DNA from 3 places in the Cytobacillus solani genome. Region 3 is predicted to be linked to each of the others. Evidence: a T-box and tRNA genes for the amino acid it is inferred to sense, from the RefSeq annotation. Region 3 holds a T-box; the other regions hold tRNA genes.
What was found. A T-box is a leader RNA that pairs with one kind of tRNA and senses whether it is charged. The one in region 3 lies ahead of pheS (phenylalanine--tRNA ligase subunit alpha), so its partner is inferred to be a tRNA-Phe.

Region 1: it encodes a tRNA-Phe, which carries the amino acid that the T-box ahead of pheS (phenylalanine--tRNA ligase subunit alpha) is inferred to sense. The anticodon was not compared.
Region 2: it encodes a tRNA-Phe, which carries the amino acid that the T-box ahead of pheS (phenylalanine--tRNA ligase subunit alpha) is inferred to sense. The anticodon was not compared.

The regions. Positions count from the first base shown of each region.
Region 1 is NZ_CP041305.1:1,573,355-1,578,900, reverse strand. It holds rRNA gene FI644_RS08155 (23S ribosomal RNA) at 1-2,841, shown strand, start outside; rRNA gene rrf (5S ribosomal RNA) at 2,906-3,022, shown strand; tRNA gene FI644_RS08145 (tRNA-Glu) at 3,066-3,140, shown strand; tRNA gene FI644_RS08140 (tRNA-Val) at 3,145-3,220, shown strand; tRNA gene FI644_RS08135 (tRNA-Ala) at 3,291-3,366, shown strand; tRNA gene FI644_RS08130 (tRNA-Met) at 3,391-3,464, shown strand; tRNA gene FI644_RS08125 (tRNA-Ser) at 3,477-3,569, shown strand; tRNA gene FI644_RS08120 (tRNA-Met) at 3,734-3,807, shown strand; tRNA gene FI644_RS08115 (tRNA-Asp) at 3,811-3,887, shown strand; tRNA gene FI644_RS08110 (tRNA-Phe) at 3,901-3,976, shown strand; tRNA gene FI644_RS08105 (tRNA-His) at 3,994-4,069, shown strand; tRNA gene FI644_RS08100 (tRNA-Gln) at 4,142-4,216, shown strand; tRNA gene FI644_RS08095 (tRNA-Cys) at 4,228-4,301, shown strand; tRNA gene FI644_RS08090 (tRNA-Gly) at 4,312-4,385, shown strand; tRNA gene FI644_RS08085 (tRNA-Ile) at 4,402-4,478, shown strand; tRNA gene FI644_RS08080 (tRNA-Asn) at 4,494-4,565, shown strand; gene FI644_RS08075 (DinB family protein) at 5,094-5,546, opposite strand, start outside.
Region 2 is NZ_CP041305.1:1,557,669-1,563,214, forward strand. It holds gene FI644_RS07890 (aminoglycoside phosphotransferase family protein) at 1-482, shown strand, start outside; gene FI644_RS07895 (alpha/beta fold hydrolase) at 506-1,249, opposite strand; partial or broken gene FI644_RS26810 (GNAT family N-acetyltransferase) at 1,892-2,158, shown strand; tRNA gene FI644_RS07910 (tRNA-Arg) at 2,357-2,430, opposite strand; tRNA gene FI644_RS07915 (tRNA-Ser) at 2,443-2,533, opposite strand; tRNA gene FI644_RS07920 (tRNA-Asn) at 2,545-2,619, opposite strand; tRNA gene FI644_RS07925 (tRNA-Ile) at 2,635-2,711, opposite strand; tRNA gene FI644_RS07930 (tRNA-Gly) at 2,728-2,801, opposite strand; tRNA gene FI644_RS07935 (tRNA-Cys) at 2,812-2,885, opposite strand; tRNA gene FI644_RS07940 (tRNA-Gln) at 2,897-2,971, opposite strand; tRNA gene FI644_RS07945 (tRNA-His) at 3,044-3,119, opposite strand; tRNA gene FI644_RS07950 (tRNA-Tyr) at 3,137-3,220, opposite strand; tRNA gene FI644_RS07955 (tRNA-Phe) at 3,255-3,330, opposite strand; tRNA gene FI644_RS07960 (tRNA-Asp) at 3,377-3,453, opposite strand; tRNA gene FI644_RS07965 (tRNA-Met) at 3,457-3,530, opposite strand; tRNA gene FI644_RS07970 (tRNA-Ser) at 3,695-3,787, opposite strand; tRNA gene FI644_RS07975 (tRNA-Ala) at 3,840-3,915, opposite strand; tRNA gene FI644_RS07980 (tRNA-Pro) at 3,928-4,004, opposite strand; tRNA gene FI644_RS07985 (tRNA-Arg) at 4,011-4,087, opposite strand; tRNA gene FI644_RS07990 (tRNA-Leu) at 4,100-4,188, opposite strand; tRNA gene FI644_RS07995 (tRNA-Gly) at 4,196-4,270, opposite strand; tRNA gene FI644_RS08000 (tRNA-Leu) at 4,282-4,363, opposite strand; tRNA gene FI644_RS08005 (tRNA-Lys) at 4,374-4,449, opposite strand; tRNA gene FI644_RS08010 (tRNA-Thr) at 4,618-4,690, opposite strand; tRNA gene FI644_RS08015 (tRNA-Val) at 4,703-4,778, opposite strand; tRNA gene FI644_RS08020 (tRNA-Glu) at 4,783-4,857, opposite strand; rRNA gene rrf (5S ribosomal RNA) at 4,901-5,017, opposite strand; rRNA gene FI644_RS08030 (23S ribosomal RNA) at 5,082-5,546, opposite strand, start outside.
Region 3 is NZ_CP041305.1:3,149,932-3,155,477, forward strand. It holds gene sspI (small acid-soluble spore protein SspI) at 511-717, opposite strand; gene FI644_RS15795 (TrmH family RNA methyltransferase) at 924-1,682, shown strand; T-box leader at 1,751-2,052, shown strand; gene pheS (phenylalanine--tRNA ligase subunit alpha) at 2,106-3,143, shown strand; gene pheT (phenylalanine--tRNA ligase subunit beta) at 3,167-5,546, shown strand, end outside.

The DNA of each region.
Region 1 (5,546 bases), 1.6 Mb from region 3:
TAAGCTTTGATCCGGAGATTTCCGAATGGGGGAACCCTCTATCCGTAATGGGATAGAATCTTTACCTGAATACATAGGGTATTGAAGGCAGACCCGGGGAACTGAAACATCTAAGTACCCGGAGGAAGAGAAAGCAAACGCGATTCCCTGAGTAGCGGCGAGCGAAACGGGATTAGCCCAAACCAAGAGGCTTGCCTCTTGGGGTTGTAGGACACTCTACACGGAGTTACAAAGGAGCGAGGTAAATGAACAGGTCTGGAAAGGCCGGCCAGAGAAGGTAAAAGCCCTGTAGTTGAAACTTCGTTCCCTCCAGAGTGGATCCTGAGTACGGCGGGACACGAGAAATCCCGTCGGAAGCAGGGAGGACCATCTCCCAAGGCTAAATACTCCCTAGTGACCGATAGTGAACCAGTACCGTGAGGGAAAGGTGAAAAGCACCCCGGAAGGGGAGTGAAAGAGATCCTGAAACCGTGTGCCTACAAGTAGTTAGAGCCCGTTTATGGGTGATAGCGTGCCTTTTGTAGAATGAACCGGCGAGTTACGATTACATGCAAGGTTAAGTTGAATAGACGGAGCCGCAGCGAAAGCGAGTCTGAATAGGGCGAATGAGTATGTGGTCGTAGACCCGAAACCAGGTGATCTACCCATGTCCAGGTTGAAGTTCAGGTAACACTGAATGGAGGACCGAACCCACGCACGTTGAAAAGTGCGGGGATGAGGTGTGGGTAGCGGAGAAATTCCAATCGAACTTGGAGATAGCTGGTTCTCTCCGAAATAGCTTTAGGGCTAGCCTCATGTAGAAAGAGTCTTGGAGGTAGAGCACTGTTTGGACTAGGGGCCCCCATCGGGTTACCGAATTCAGACAAACTCCGAATGCCAAAGACTTATCCATGGGAGTCAGACTGCGAGTGATAAGATCCGTAGTCAAGAGGGAAACAGCCCAGACCACCAGCTAAGGTCCCAAAGTATACGTTAAGTGGAAAAGGATGTGGAGTTGCTTAGACAACCAGGATGTTGGCTTAGAAGCAGCCACCATTTAAAGAGTGCGTAATAGCTCACTGGTCGAGTGACTCTGCGCCGAAAATGTACCGGGGCTAAACGTATCACCGAAGCTGTGGATGGACATCTACGATGTCCGTGGTAGGAGAGCGTTCTAAGGGCGTTGAAGCTAGACCGCAAGGACTGGTGGAGCGCTTAGAAGTGAGAATGCCGGTATGAGTAGCGAAAGATGGGTGAGAATCCCATCCACCGAATGCCTAAGGTTTCCTGAGGAAGGCTCGTCCGCTCAGGGTTAGTCGGGACCTAAGCCGAGGCTGAAAAGCGTAGGCGATGGACAACAGGTTGATATTCCTGTACCACCAAACTCCGTTTGAGCAATGGGGGGACGCAGGAGGATAGGGTAAGCGCACTGCTGGATATGTGCGTCTAAGCAGTTAGGCTGCAAGCGAGGAAAATCCCGTTTGCGTGAAGGCTGAGCTGTGACAGCGAGGGAAATATAGTACCGAAGTTCCTGATTCCACACTGCCAAGAAAAGCCTCTAGTGAGGATAAGGTGCCCGTACCGCAAACCGACACAGGTAGGCGAGGAGAGAATCCTAAGGTGAGCGAGAGAACTCTCGTTAAGGAACTCGGCAAAATGACCCCGTAACTTCGGGAGAAGGGGTGCTTTTTAGGGTGAATAGCCCTGAAAAGCCGCAGTGAATAGGCCCAGGCGACTGTTTAGCAAAAACACAGGTCTCTGCGAAGCCGCAAGGCGAAGTATAGGGGCTGACGCCTGCCCGGTGCTGGAAGGTTAAGAGGAGGGGTTAGCTTACGCGAAGCTCTGAATTGAAGCCCCAGTAAACGGCGGCCGTAACTATAACGGTCCTAAGGTAGCGAAATTCCTTGTCGGGTAAGTTCCGACCCGCACGAAAGGCGTAACGATCTGGGCACTGTCTCAACGAGAGACTCGGTGAAATTATAGTACCTGTGAAGATGCAGGTTACCCGCGACAGGACGGAAAGACCCCGTGGAGCTTTACTGTAGCCTGATATTGAATTTCGGTACAGCTTGTACAGGATAGGTAGGAGCCTTGGAAGCCGGAGCGCCAGCTTCGGTGGAGGCATCGGTGGGATACTACCCTGGCTGTATTGAAATTCTAACCCATGCCCCTGATCGGGGCAGGAGACAGTGTCAGGTGGGCAGTTTGACTGGGGCGGTCGCCTCCTAAAAAGTAACGGAGGCGCCCAAAGGTTCCCTCAGAATGGTTGGAAATCATTCGAAGAGTGTAAAGGCATAAGGGAGCTTGACTGCGAGACCTACAAGTCGAGCAGGGACGAAAGTCGGGCTTAGTGATCCGGTGGTTCCGCATGGAAGGGCCATCGCTCAACGGATAAAAGCTACCCCGGGGATAACAGGCTTATCTCCCCCAAGAGTCCACATCGACGGGGAGGTTTGGCACCTCGATGTCGGCTCATCGCATCCTGGGGCTGTAGTCGGTCCCAAGGGTTGGGCTGTTCGCCCATTAAAGCGGTACGCGAGCTGGGTTCAGAACGTCGTGAGACAGTTCGGTCCCTATCCGTCGTGGGCGCAGGAAATTTGAGAGGAGCTGTCCTTAGTACGAGAGGACCGGGATGGACGCACCGCTGGTGTACCAGTTGTTCTGCCAAGAGCATCGCTGGGTAGCTATGTGCGGAAGGGATAAGTGCTGAAAGCATCTAAGCATGAAGCCCCCCTCGAGATGAGATTTCCCATAGCGTCAAGCTAGTAAGACCCCTGAAAGATGATCAGGTTGATAGGTTTGAGGTGGAAGCGTGGTGACACGTGGAGCTGACAAATACTAATCGGTCGAGGACTTAACCAAAATGAAATACATGATGTCTGTCTGTTATCTAGTTTTGAAGGAATAATCCTTTAACTAAAAATAGTCTGGTGGCGATAGCGAGAAGGTCACACCCGTTCCCATCCCGAACACGGCAGTTAAGCTTCTCAGCGCCAATGGTAGTTAGGGGCTGTCCCCTTGTGAGAGTAGGACGCCGCCAGGCTAGGCCCTAATGTTGGGCTATTTTTTTCGTCTAATTTAATATGGGCCCCTTGGTCAAGCGGTTAAGACACCGCCCTTTCACGGCGGTAACACGGGTTCGAATCCCGTAGGGGTCACCATTTTGGAGGATTAGCTCAGCTGGGAGAGCATCTGCCTTACAAGCAGAGGGTCGGCGGTTCGATCCCGTCATCCTCCACCATAATTTTTATACCGGTATTTCCCAATTGAATGCCGATAGTTCGCGTATTTTGTTTTTCTTTTTATTTTATGGGGCCTTAGCTCAGCTGGGAGAGCGCCTGCCTTGCACGCAGGAGGTCAGCGGTTCGATCCCGCTAGGCTCCACCATATAGATTATTAACATAATATTTTGGCGGCGTAGCTCAGCTGGCTAGAGCGTACGGTTCATACCCGTGAGGTCGGGGGTTCGATCCCCTCTGCCGCTACTTATTTAATATGGAGGAATACCCAAGTCCGGCTGAAGGGATCGGTCTTGAAAACCGACAGGCGGGTCAAACCGCGCAGGGGTTCGAATCCCCTTTCCTCCTCCATTTAATTTAATATTACTATCGCGGGGTGGAGCACGATCGAAAACGCTTCGAAGGAATTACTTCAGCGCACCGATTGAGCTGCTGCTTGAATAATCTTCCCGAAATCGGGGCGGTTATTTTAACTGTAAGATAATTGCATAATTAAAAATTTATAATATTACTATCGCGGGGTGGAGCAGTTCGGTAGCTCGTCGGGCTCATAACCCGAAGGTCGCAGGTTCAAATCCTGTCCCCGCAATATGGTCCGGTAGTTCAGTTGGTTAGAATGCCTGCCTGTCACGCAGGAGGTCGCGGGTTCGAGTCCCGTCCGGACCGCCATTTTTTTGTATTTGGCTCAGTAGCTCAGTCGGTAGAGCAAAGGACTGAAAATCCTTGTGTCGGCGGTTCGATTCCGTCCTGAGCCACCATTTTCATTCTAAATATGGCGGTTGTGGCGAAGTGGTTAACGCATCGGATTGTGGTTCCGACATTCGTGGGTTCGATTCCCATCAGCCGCCCCATTTGTGTAATTTATGTAGAATTGGTTAGATCATGTAGTTTTTTCAATGATGTAATTGATGATGAAATTTCAATGGGCTATAGCCAAGCGGTAAGGCATCGCACTTTGACTGCGACATGCGTTGGTTCGAATCCAGCTAGCCCAGCCATTATTTTTTAAGGCGGCATAGCCAAGTGGTAAGGCAGAGGTCTGCAAAACCTTTATCACCGGTTCAAATCCGGTTGCTGCCTCCAATTTTAATATGCGGGTGTAGTTTAGTGGTAAAACCACAGCCTTCCAAGCTGTTGTCGAGGGTTCGATTCCCTTCACCCGCTCCATTATTTATAATATAATGGGCCTATAGCTCAGCTGGTTAGAGCGCACGCCTGATAAGCGTGAGGTCGATGGTTCGAGTCCATTTAGGCCCACCATAAATGATTTATTATTCCGCAGTAGCTCAGTGGTAGAGCTATCGGCTGTTAACCGATCGGTCGTAGGTTCGAGTCCTACCTGCGGAGTCAATTTTATATTTGAAGAAGCACAGTGTCGTAGAGCTATGCGGTTTTGGACGAAAAATATTTATACTATTTATAAGGATTAACTAACATGTCTTTTTGGAAAGTTAGTAATCCTTTGTTGTTTATTCTAGAAAAGTATACAGATATGGTTTAACAGTCTGGATCTCTATTTTTGATTATCAATGTTCTAATATATGCTATATTTTTCATAGGTTATATATGGAGAAATTGCAATAGCAGGGGATATATAAATGGAGGCATTTCAATAATCCCGTTTTTATTATTGTTTATTTTGGTGTTCTTGGTTTAGTAATTTGGTTTGCAGCTACCTTTATTTAAGCCCAAAAAGAAAGAAATATAATTCTCAAATGAATTTCTAATAAGCTCGGCGGTCTTACTATTGATAAAAAGGAATAGGATTAATGTTTTTTGAAAAAGTATCATTAATAATTGCATAGGAATATTGAATAATTAATGCCCAATTTCACAGAGTTTTATTGCGAAATTGGGCTTTTTGTTTATTATCAATTAGTCATTACTAATATTTTTAGCATCCCAGCTTTGTTGTAGCTTTCGAATATAAATGATTTGACCAATATGATAGGCATTATGGGTAGTTGCATTCCCAAGTACCTCCCACCATTTCACTTTTTCAGGGAATCCGTATACATCACTTTCTACTTTTTCAGCTGTTAGAAGATCCTGCCACTGTAAAAGGATAAGCAGTAAGCGTTCTTTTAGGTTCTGAAAACTTTGATTATCCGGGATAATGAAGCTTTCATTATTATTATCTAATGGCGAAACAGCTTTGACATTTGATTCTTTGTATCTCGTTTGCCATGTTTCATTCCAATAAAGTAAATGCTGTACAATTTCAGCGATACTATGACAATCCTTGTTAGGCTTCCAAAAAGCTTCTTTTTCTGTTAAATGTTCAACTGAGTCAGTAAATGGAAGATACCAGCTAGGATCATTTGCATT
Region 2 (5,546 bases), 1.6 Mb from region 3:
TGCAAATTCCTACTAGTGAAGATAGGGAAAAAGCTTTATTAAACATATTGATAGAAAACCCTGAAGGAATTGGTCCCATTACAAAAGAGACGCTTCAGGAAGCAGCTAAAACATTTACAGCATTGAATAGATCAATAGAAAAGCCATACTTGCTTCATGGCGATCTTCATCATTACAATATATTGAATGCTGGCAGCGATTCATGGGCAGCCATTGACCCTAAAGGATTAATTGGTGATAGAGAATATGATGTCATTCAATTTTTATTGAATCGGCTGCCTGCAGAAAATTTGTCAGCTTTGATTGACAAGCGTATAGCCCTTTTAGCAGAGGAATTAGATCTCGATACTCATAGAATTTATTCATGGGGATTTGCCCATTCCGTTTTAGCCACATGTTGGTCTATTGAAGACCATGGGAATTATGATGAAGCTTTTTTTCATTCGATACAATACTTTTGGGACCATCGCCGACCTATTTAAGGGATCGGGTAAGATGGTCCTTTTTAATGACTCCGATTAATAAGCTTTCCTTCCTTTGGAATCCTCCCTTCAGCAATCCAGTCTTTAATGATTTGATTGAAAAAGGCCGGATTTGCGAGAGACAGTCCATGTCCTATATTTGGGATAATCATGCCTATACAATTTGGATTCCTCTGCACAATATCGATTGCTGACTTCTTCATTACGGCTTTCTCTTTTTCACCTACAGTAACCAATATCTGCGCCCTTGCTTCATGGAAATGATCGGGTATCTCAAATGACATATTTTCCTCTAGTATTCGAATCAAAGTATCAGATTTCATTTGACAGGTTTCTTTATAATAGATTTCAAAATTATCCTTCCCAATATAAAGTGTTCTTGCCTGAATTCTTGAAAATGACTGATTTTTGATAAGGGGAAATGTAAGTTTAATAGAGGGGCTGATCCACTTTTTCACCCAAAGCATAGGCCTTACTAGCGCACTATTGATCATTGCATAATCGATTAATTCTGGTTTCATGCTTAACATTTGAATGGTTACCTGAGCGCCTAATGAAAATCCAATTACAATCACTTGCTTTCCATCTGCTTTTTCTTGAACTAATTCAATTAGTTTTTCAGCAGAGTTTTTTATCGAAAAGTACGTTCCATCATCGCTCTTCCCTTGCTCAGGCAAATCTGGGACAATGCAATGATAATGCATGAAGAATTGAACCTGCTTATCCCACATCCAGCCGGTCACTCCTCCGCCATGCAAAAAAAGCATTAATGCGGCTTTTTTATCTCCGTATTCTTTATAATGCAATCGTTAGATCCTCCTTTAAGTACAGAATAAGTACGTTTGTACAATTCCAGGGTTTGGTACTTGTTTTTCTATTGCCTTTCCAGCCCATTTTTTTAGTTTTTCATCGTATACTCCTGCTTTTTTTAATAAAGGGGTTACTTACTATTTCTACTATATTTCAAATCATCCTTCTTTTTATGGCCTAGATATGTGAAAAGGGACATGGTGACTTTTCACCTTGTCCCTTTTCAACCCCTAATTTTCTGATGTGTATTTGATTTTAATCTTTTTATCCTGTTCAGGGGCTCGGATCGAATCAAAGCGCAAGTATAGTTTTTTAGGGTCTGCAAAGTAATGGCTTTCCAAATAGATAATTCGCTCATTCTCACTTATCCATGTATCCCGAACTGTATTCCTATTCCAGAATTCTCCTTTTTTATCCTCCAGCCTAAGCCGGAAAAGTCCTGACGAGGCGATTGAAGCCTGGAATAATATTAAAAGACTTTCTGGGAGTAATAAATATATTTCCTTATAAAAAGTAGTTGTGTGAAAAAAAAGAAACACGGAGGGATGTATATGGATAAGATTGTTTATACGATTCAGCCCCCTGATAATTTTTAGGGATTGTTGAAAATATATGAATCATTAGGTTGGAATTCTCTAAAATTAACTTTCAATGATTTAGAGAAAATGTGTAAACAAAGCTGGTTTGCAGTGTACGCTTTTGATGAAAAACAGTTAGTTAGGATAGGATAAGTTATTTCTGATGGTGTTATTACTGCCATTATATGTGGAGTTTGTGTAATGCCTGGTTATCAGTCCATGAGAATTATAAAACAGATTGTGACGGGGCCACATTGTAGTTTGGGTTATATAATTCTTCTTCTATTGCAGCATCGATCTCAAATCAATGAATAATTTCAGTGAATGTTGCTGTAAGAGTGAATCGGCCGCACATTGATTGCTAACACCTCAATGATCTATTTTGAAATATTGTACCAAATTAACAGGCAGCAAAAAAGGATAGCTAACCATACTAATGCACTATGGTCAGCTATCCTTTTACTTATTATTTGAATTACTTTTTTACGCGCCTTAGAGGATTCGAACCTCTGACCGTACGCTTAGAAGGCGTATGCTCTATCCAGCTGAGCTAAAGGCGCATGATATATGTATGGCGGAGAAGGAGGGATTTGAACCCTCGCGCCGGTTACCCGACCTACACCCTTAGCAGGGGCGCCTCTTCAGCCTCTTGAGTACTTCCCCAATTATAAAAATGGCTCCGCAGGTAGGACTCGAACCTACGACCGATCGGTTAACAGCCGATAGCTCTACCACTGAGCTACTGCGGAATAATAAATCATTTATGGTGGGCCTAAATGGACTCGAACCATCGACCTCACGCTTATCAGGCGTGCGCTCTAACCAGCTGAGCTATAGGCCCATTATATTATAAATAATGGAGCGGGTGAAGGGAATCGAACCCTCGACAACAGCTTGGAAGGCTGTGGTTTTACCACTAAACTACACCCGCATATTAAAATTGGAGGCAGCAACCGGATTTGAACCGGTGATAAAGGTTTTGCAGACCTCTGCCTTACCACTTGGCTATGCCGCCTTAAAAAATAATGGCTGGGCTAGCTGGATTCGAACCAACGCATGTCGCAGTCAAAGTGCGATGCCTTACCGCTTGGCTATAGCCCATTGAAATATCATCATCAATTACATCATTGAAAAATCTACATGATCTAACCAATTCTATATAAATTACTCAAATGGGGCGGCTGATGGGAATCGAACCCACGAATGTCGGAACCACAATCCGATGCGTTAACCACTTCGCCACAACCGCCATATTTAGAATGAAAATGGTGGAGGGGGGCAGATTCGAACTGCCGAACCCGAAGGAGCGGATTTACAGTCCGCCGCGTTTAGCCACTTCGCTACCCCTCCATATTGAATGAAGGTTAAAAAAGGATAAAAAAAATGGTGGCTCAGGACGGAATCGAACCGCCGACACAAGGATTTTCAGTCCTTTGCTCTACCGACTGAGCTACTGAGCCACACAATAAACTATATATTAACAGTAGGTCCCTACTGGAAAAAATATGGCGGTCCGGACGGGACTCGAACCCGCGACCTCCTGCGTGACAGGCAGGCATTCTAACCAACTGAACTACCGGACCATATTGCGGGGACAGGATTTGAACCTGCGACCTTCGGGTTATGAGCCCGACGAGCTACCGAACTGCTCCACCCCGCGATAGTAATACTATAAATTTTTAATTATGCTATTATCTTACAGTTAAAATAACCGCCCCGATTTCGGGAAGATTATTCAAGCAGCAGCTCAATCGGTGCGCTGAAGTAATTCCTTCGAAGCGTTTTCGATCGTGCTCCACCCCGCGATAGTAATATTAAATTAAATGGAGGAGGAAAGGGGATTCGAACCCCTGCGCGGTTTGACCCGCCTGTCGGTTTTCAAGACCGATCCCTTCAGCCGGACTTGGGTATTCCTCCGAAAAAATAAACAAAGCAGCTAAAATAGAACTGCCTATTTGAAGTAAGTTTATGGTGGAGCCTAGCGGGATCGAACCGCTGACCTCCTGCGTGCAAGGCAGGCGCTCTCCCAGCTGAGCTAAGGCCCCATAAAATATGAATGGTCGGGAAGACAGGATTCGAACCTGCGACCCCTTGGTCCCAAACCAAGTGCTCTACCAAGCTGAGCTACTTCCCGTTTTTATGGCGCGCCCGAAAGGAGTCGAACCCATAACCTTCTGATCCGTAGTCAGACGCTCTATCCAATTGAGCTACGGGCGCTATTTTTTAAAGTGGTGCCGAGGACCGGAATCGAACCGGTACGGTAGTCACCTACCGCAGGATTTTAAGTCCTGTGCGTCTGCCAGTTCCGCCACCCCGGCAAATAATTGGAGCGGAAGACGGGATTCGAACCCGCGACCCCCACCTTGGCAAGGTGGTGTTCTACCACTGAACTACTTCCGCAAATAAAATGATGCGGGTGAAGGGAGTCGAACCCCCACGCCTTGCGGCGCTAGATCCTAAGTCTAGTGCGTCTGCCAGTTCCGCCACACCCGCATTATTTAAATGGTGAGCCATGAAGGACTCGAACCTTCGACCCTCTGATTAAAAGTCAGATGCTCTACCGACTGAGCTAATGGCTCCAAAACGAAATTTTATTTCCTAATCTTTGATATCAGTCCTAATTGTGTTCCAAATCCCTGCGTGATTTGTCACAGATTGCTACAACTTGCTATTCAAGGATGAATGCTTCGACCTGCAAGTCTCCGCAATCCTCTACCGACTGAGCTAATGGATCTTTTTAGGAAACATGCCGGCCAGAGGACTTGAACCCCCAACCTACTGATTACAAGTCAGTTGCTCTACCAATTGAGCTAGGCCGGCATAATAAAATTATGGTGGAGGATGACGGGATCGAACCGCCGACCCTCTGCTTGTAAGGCAGATGCTCTCCCAGCTGAGCTAATCCTCCAAAATGGTGACCCCTACGGGATTCGAACCCGTGTTACCGCCGTGAAAGGGCGGTGTCTTAACCGCTTGACCAAGGGGCCCATATTAAATTAGACGAAAAAAATAGCCCAACATTAGGGCCTAGCCTGGCGGCGTCCTACTCTCACAAGGGGACAGCCCCTAACTACCATTGGCGCTGAGAAGCTTAACTGCCGTGTTCGGGATGGGAACGGGTGTGACCTTCTCGCTATCGCCACCAGACTATTTTTAGTTAAAGGATTATTCCTTCAAAACTAGATAACAGACAGACATCATGTAATTCATTTTGGTTAAGTCCTCGACCGATTAGTATTTGTCAGCTCCACGTGTCACCACGCTTCCACCTCAAACCTATCAACCTGATCATCTTTCAGGGGTCTTACTAGCTTGACGCTATGGGAAATCTCATCTCGAGGGGGGCTTCATGCTTAGATGCTTTCAGCACTTATCCCTTCCGCACATAGCTACCCAGCGATGCTCTTGGCAGAACAACTGGTACACCAGCGGTGCGTCCATCCCGGTCCTCTCGTACTAAGGACAGCTCCTCTCAAATTTCCTGCGCCCACGACGGATAGGGACCGAACTGTCTCACGACGTTCTGAACCCAGCTCGCGTACCGCTTTAATGGGCGAACAGCCCAACCCTTGGGACCGACTACAGCCCCAGGATGCGATGAGCCGACATCGAGGTGCCAAACCTCCCCGTCGATGTGGACTCTTGGGGGAGATAAGCCTGTTATCCCCGGGGTAGC
Region 3 (5,546 bases):
GAAGTCTGAAGTAACCTCAAAATCGGACAAGCTAGCCCTTGATTACGTAAAAGAAGTCTGAAGTAACCTCAAAATCGGACAAGCTAGCCCTTGATTACGCAAAGAAGTCTGAAGTAACCTCAAGTTCGGACAGGATAGCCTTTAATTGCGCAAAAGAAGTCTGAAGTAGCCTTAGGTTCGGACAGGTTAGTACTTGATAAAGGATAAGAAGTCTGAAGTAACCTCAGGTTCAGACAGGTTAGCTCTTGATAAAGGATAAGTAGTCTGAAGTAACCTCAAGTTCGGACAGGTTAGCTATTGATTGCACAAAAGAAGTCTGAATTAGCCTCAAGTTGGGGACAAGTTAGCCCTTAAAATGGCCGAACTAGTCCGAAGCCGCCTTAAGTCCGAATACAATAACCCTTGACTTTACCTGAAAATAAAGAAAGGCACGAAAACCATTGTGATTTCGTACCCCCTCACTTTATGACCTACTGTTTGGCATACTTAAAGAGAACCTAGATCATTCTCTTATTTCAACCCGCTTTCCAACGTTTCCAGCATCTCTTGTTTGTCCTGATCAGAGGAATTCTTCCAAATGACTTCAAATAAAACACCTAATCCAGGAAGCATTTTTTCTTCTCCATTTTGAATAGCATCGACGATTGTCTCTTTTAACTCATCCTGAGAATTGCCAGTAACATTGTGTATGATCGCATTGCGGAGGTTCAAGTTCATCTATTCATACTCCTTTCAAATAGTCATTTCAATAATATGGTTTTCTATTTTGGGATTTATTATGTAAGATAGAAGAAGAAAAGTGGAGGCGGCTGTTTAGCTCCGACAAACATAAGGCGAGCTGATGGAAGGTTGTTCTTTACTTTATAGCCAGAGTGGCTAGGAGCCGTAGCTAGACAAAGAAAATTTGTAAAGGAGGAAGAGTGTTGAAGCATATTCACTCAGCAAAAAATCCTCAAATAAAACAATGGAAAAAGCTATTAACGAAGAAGGAACGGGATAAAACCGGCACTTTTTTAGTGGAAGGCTTTCACCTTGTAGAAGAAGCGCTTTTAGGGGATCAAATTATTGAAATCATTATTAGTGAAAATAAAGATCTGCCCCCAAGCTGGGATTATGGTTCGATTTCTGTAACAGTTGTAACCGATGAAATTATTCTGCAGCTTTCTGATACGGAAGCTCCGCAAGGGATTGTAGCGGTATGTCGTCCGCAGGAAATGAATGCTGAAACAGCTAATGGAAAAAAACTATTATTAATTGACGCCGTTCAGGATCCGGGCAACTTAGGGACAATGATCAGAACTGCTGATGCTGCGGGAATCGATGCTGTTATTGTTGGGGAGGGGAGTGTAGATATTTACAATCCGAAAGTTCTACGTTCCGCACAAGGCAGTCATTTTCATTTGCCAGTAATCAGAGGCAATCTTTTTGAATGGGTAAAGAAGTTGAATGAGGCAGCAATCCCTATATATGGTACAGCTTTGGAAAATGCGAAAGAGTACACAGATATACATCAAAGCGAAATGTTTGCATTAATCGTCGGCAATGAAGGAAGCGGTGTAAATAAAGAGCTATTGGCTGTAACTACTGCTAATCTTTACATTCCGATTTTGGGAAAAAGCGAATCATTAAATGTCGCTGTTGCAACTGGAATTCTGCTTTATCATTTACGAAATAAAAAATAGGCATTATTTTGCCGGAAACTGTTTGAAAGTATGCGTAGAATATACTATAATAAACAGCAAATTATATTTATAAAACAATGACGGAGAAAAGTAGCTTGCGAAAGAACTTTTCAGGGAGAGAATGCCTAGACTGAAAGCATTCTTAAGGGATTGCAAAGGAACATTCACCTCCAGAGTTGACATCGGGACCATTGGAAACGGATGTGAGCTAGATTTCTAGCTCATCAAGGCTGAAAGAGCCACTGCCGAATTCCATTGTAAAGATGTACCGGCTTGTCGCCGTTATCGAGAATGAAGCGAATACATAAGCTTGCTTTTTGCTTTTGTGTTAAAAAGGGTGGTACCGCGAATCCAAAACCTCGTCCCTTTATTGGGAGAGGTTTTTTATTTTGCCAAAAAACAGAAATTGAAGGAGGAAGTAAGATGCAAGAACGTTTAAAGGAATTGCAAACGGAAGCGTTGGAAAAAATTAGCCAGACATCAGATTTAAAAGAATTGAATGACATTCGTGTCTCCTATTTAGGAAAAAAGGGCCCAATTACGGAAGTACTTAAAGGCATGGGGAAATTATCTGCTGAAGAACGTCCAAAAATGGGTGCTCTTGCAAATGAAGTAAGGGATGCCATTGCAGCCGGCATTGAAGAAAAGCAGAAGCATTTAGAAGAAGCAGCTGTACAGGAGAAGCTGGCGCTTGAGAAAATTGACGTCACACTGCCAGGCCGTCCAATTAAAACAGGGAACCATCACCCGTTAACACGCATTATTGAAGAAATTGAAGATTTATTCATCGGAATGGGCTATACCGTAGCTGAAGGACCTGAAGTGGAAAAAGATTATTATAACTTTGAAGCATTAAACCTTCCAAAAGGTCACCCTGCACGTGATATGCAAGATTCATTCTATATTACAGAAGAAATTCTACTTCGTACTCATACATCTCCTGTTCAAGCAAGAACAATGGAGAAGCATGAAGGAAAAGGTCCTGTGAAAATCATTTGTCCTGGGAAAGTGTACCGCCGCGATAATGATGATGCGACACACTCCCATCAATTTATGCAGATTGAAGGACTTGTTGTTGATGAAAATATCCGCATGACTGACTTAAAGGGGACACTTGAAGTGTTTGCAAAGAAAATGTTCGGAGAGGATCGAGAAATTCGTCTTCGCCCAAGCTTCTTCCCATTCACTGAGCCTTCAGTTGAAATGGATATTTCTTGTAAAATTTGCTCAGGAAAAGGCTGCAGCGTATGTAAAGGAACAGGCTGGATTGAAATTCTTGGTGCAGGAATGGTTCATCCGAATGTTCTGGAGATGGCTGGATTCGACTCGAAAAAATACACAGGCTTTGCATTCGGAATGGGACCAGAACGAATTGCCATGCTGAAATACGGTGTAGATGATATTCGTCATTTCTATACAAATGATGTTCGGTTCTTAAAGCAATTTTCAATTCATGAATAAGACAAGGTAGAGGAGGATTTATTATGTACGTATCATATAAATGGCTGCAGGAATACGTTGACTTATCCGGCGTTTCCCCTGAAGAACTAGCGGAAAAAATTACGAAGAGCGGAATTGAAGTGGAAGGCGTAGAAGCCCTTAATAAAGGAATCAGCGGCGTTGTCGTTGGTCATGTTCTTGAAAGAGAGCAGCATCCAAATGCAGATAAATTAAATAAATGTTTAGTTGATATTGGTGCAGAAGAACCTGTACAAATCATCTGTGGAGCACCTAATGTTGATAAGGGTCAAAAAGTAGCAGTAGCAACCGTTGGAGCGGTTCTGCCAGGCAATTTCAAAATTAAAAAAGCAAAGCTGCGTGGAGAAGAGTCAAACGGGATGATTTGTTCACTGCAAGAATTAGGATTTGAAAGCAAGCTCGTTGCAAAAGAATTTGCAGAAGGCATTTATAACTTCCCTCAAGATGTGGAAGTAGGGTTAAATGCAATCGAGCAATTACATCGTGATGATCAAGTGTTAGAGCTTGGTTTAACACCGAACCGTGCAGATTGCTTAAGCATGCTCGGCGTTGCTTATGAGGTAGCTGCGATTTTGGGCAGAGAAGTGAAGCTTACTGTTTCTCAAGTTGAGACTTCTACAGAAAAAGCTGCTGATTATATTCAAGTGACTGTTGATGCGAAAGAGGATAACCCGTTATATGTGGCAAAAGTGATTAAAAATGTAAAAATTGGTCCTTCTCCACTATGGATGCAAGCAAGATTAACGGCAGCAGGCATCCGCCCGCATAATAATGTTGTCGATATTACAAACTACATCCTGCTTGAATATGGGCAGCCGCTTCACGCTTTTGATTATGACCGTCTTGGCTCAAAAGAAATTCTTGTGCGCAGAGCGAAGGATGGAGAGGAAATTGTTACTCTTGATGAGGCAAAGCGGAAGTTAATTGCTGATCATTTAGTTATTACTAATGGCGAGACTCCTGTTGCCCTTGCAGGTGTAATGGGTGGGGCAAATTCTGAGGTTCAAGCAGACACAACAACTGTTCTTTTAGAATCTGCTTATTTCATTGGGGCACCTGTTCGAAAAGCATCAAAAGACCATGGATTAAGAAGTGAAGCAAGTGCACGCTATGAAAAGGGTGTTGATCCTAATCGAGTAAGACCAGCTGCAGAGAGAGCGGCACAGCTTCTTGCAGAATATGCAGGTGGCGAAGTACTGGAAGGTTCAGTCGAAGCTGATTCCTTAACAGTTGAGCCAGCAGTTGTTTCCGTAACTTTAGAGAAAATTAACCGTGTTCTTGGAACAGGGTTAACGATGAAGGATGTAGAGGATATATTTGCTCGTCTGCAATTTGAAACAGCGACTGACAATGGAACGATCGTTGTAACTGTGCCAACACGACGCGGGGATATTACGATTGAAGAAGACTTAATCGAAGAAGTGGGCCGATTATATGGCTATGATAATCTTGTTTCCACGCTTCCAATCGGATCAGCTACACCAGGCCATCTTTCACCATACCAAAACAGGCGGAGAATGGTTCGCCGCTATCTTGAAGGGGCTGGGCTTTATCAAGCTGTTACGTACTCTTTAACAAACGAAGCGAAAGCAGCACAATATGCGCTTGAAAACCGTGAGCCTGTAAGATTAGCGATGCCGATGAGTGAAGATCGGAGCATTCTTCGCCTAAGCATCATTCCACAGCTGCTTGAAGTGTTAAAATACAATGCGGCACGTCAGCATGACAGCCTTGCTTTATATGAAACAGGTGCTGTATTTTTAGCGAATGGATCAGATGAATTGCCTGAAGAAAGAGAGCATCTTGCTGGTGCAGTCACTGGCTTATGGCAGACTCACCCATGGCAGGGAGAGAAGAAGCCTGTAGATTTCTTTGTTGTTAAGGGAATCCTTGAAGGGTTATTTGATAAGCTTGGGATTGCAAGCGCAGTAGAATTCCGCCAATCTGAAAAGGATGGTCTGCATCCTGGAAGAACGGCAGAAATCTATTTGTCAGGAACATCTGTTGGTTTTGTTGGTCAAACACATCCAACAGTGGAAAAAGAATATGATTTAAAAGAAACGTATGTGTTTGAATTATCGCTTAAGGCGATTTTAGAGGCAGAAGTATCACCATTGCATTATGTAACAATTCCGCGTTTCCCATCCATTACACGTGATATTGCACTAGTTGTCGATAAGGAAAAAGCTGCAGGTGAATTGGATGCTATTATTAAAGAGGCTGGCGGAGCTTTACTGAAGGAAGTCCAAGTGTTTGACTTGTATGAAGGGGAGCGAATGGAGGCTGGCAAGAAATCAATTGCCTTCTCATTAAAATATTTTGATCCTGAACGCACGTTAACAGATGAAGAGGTTGTAAAAGCACATGATAAAGTATTAAATGCAG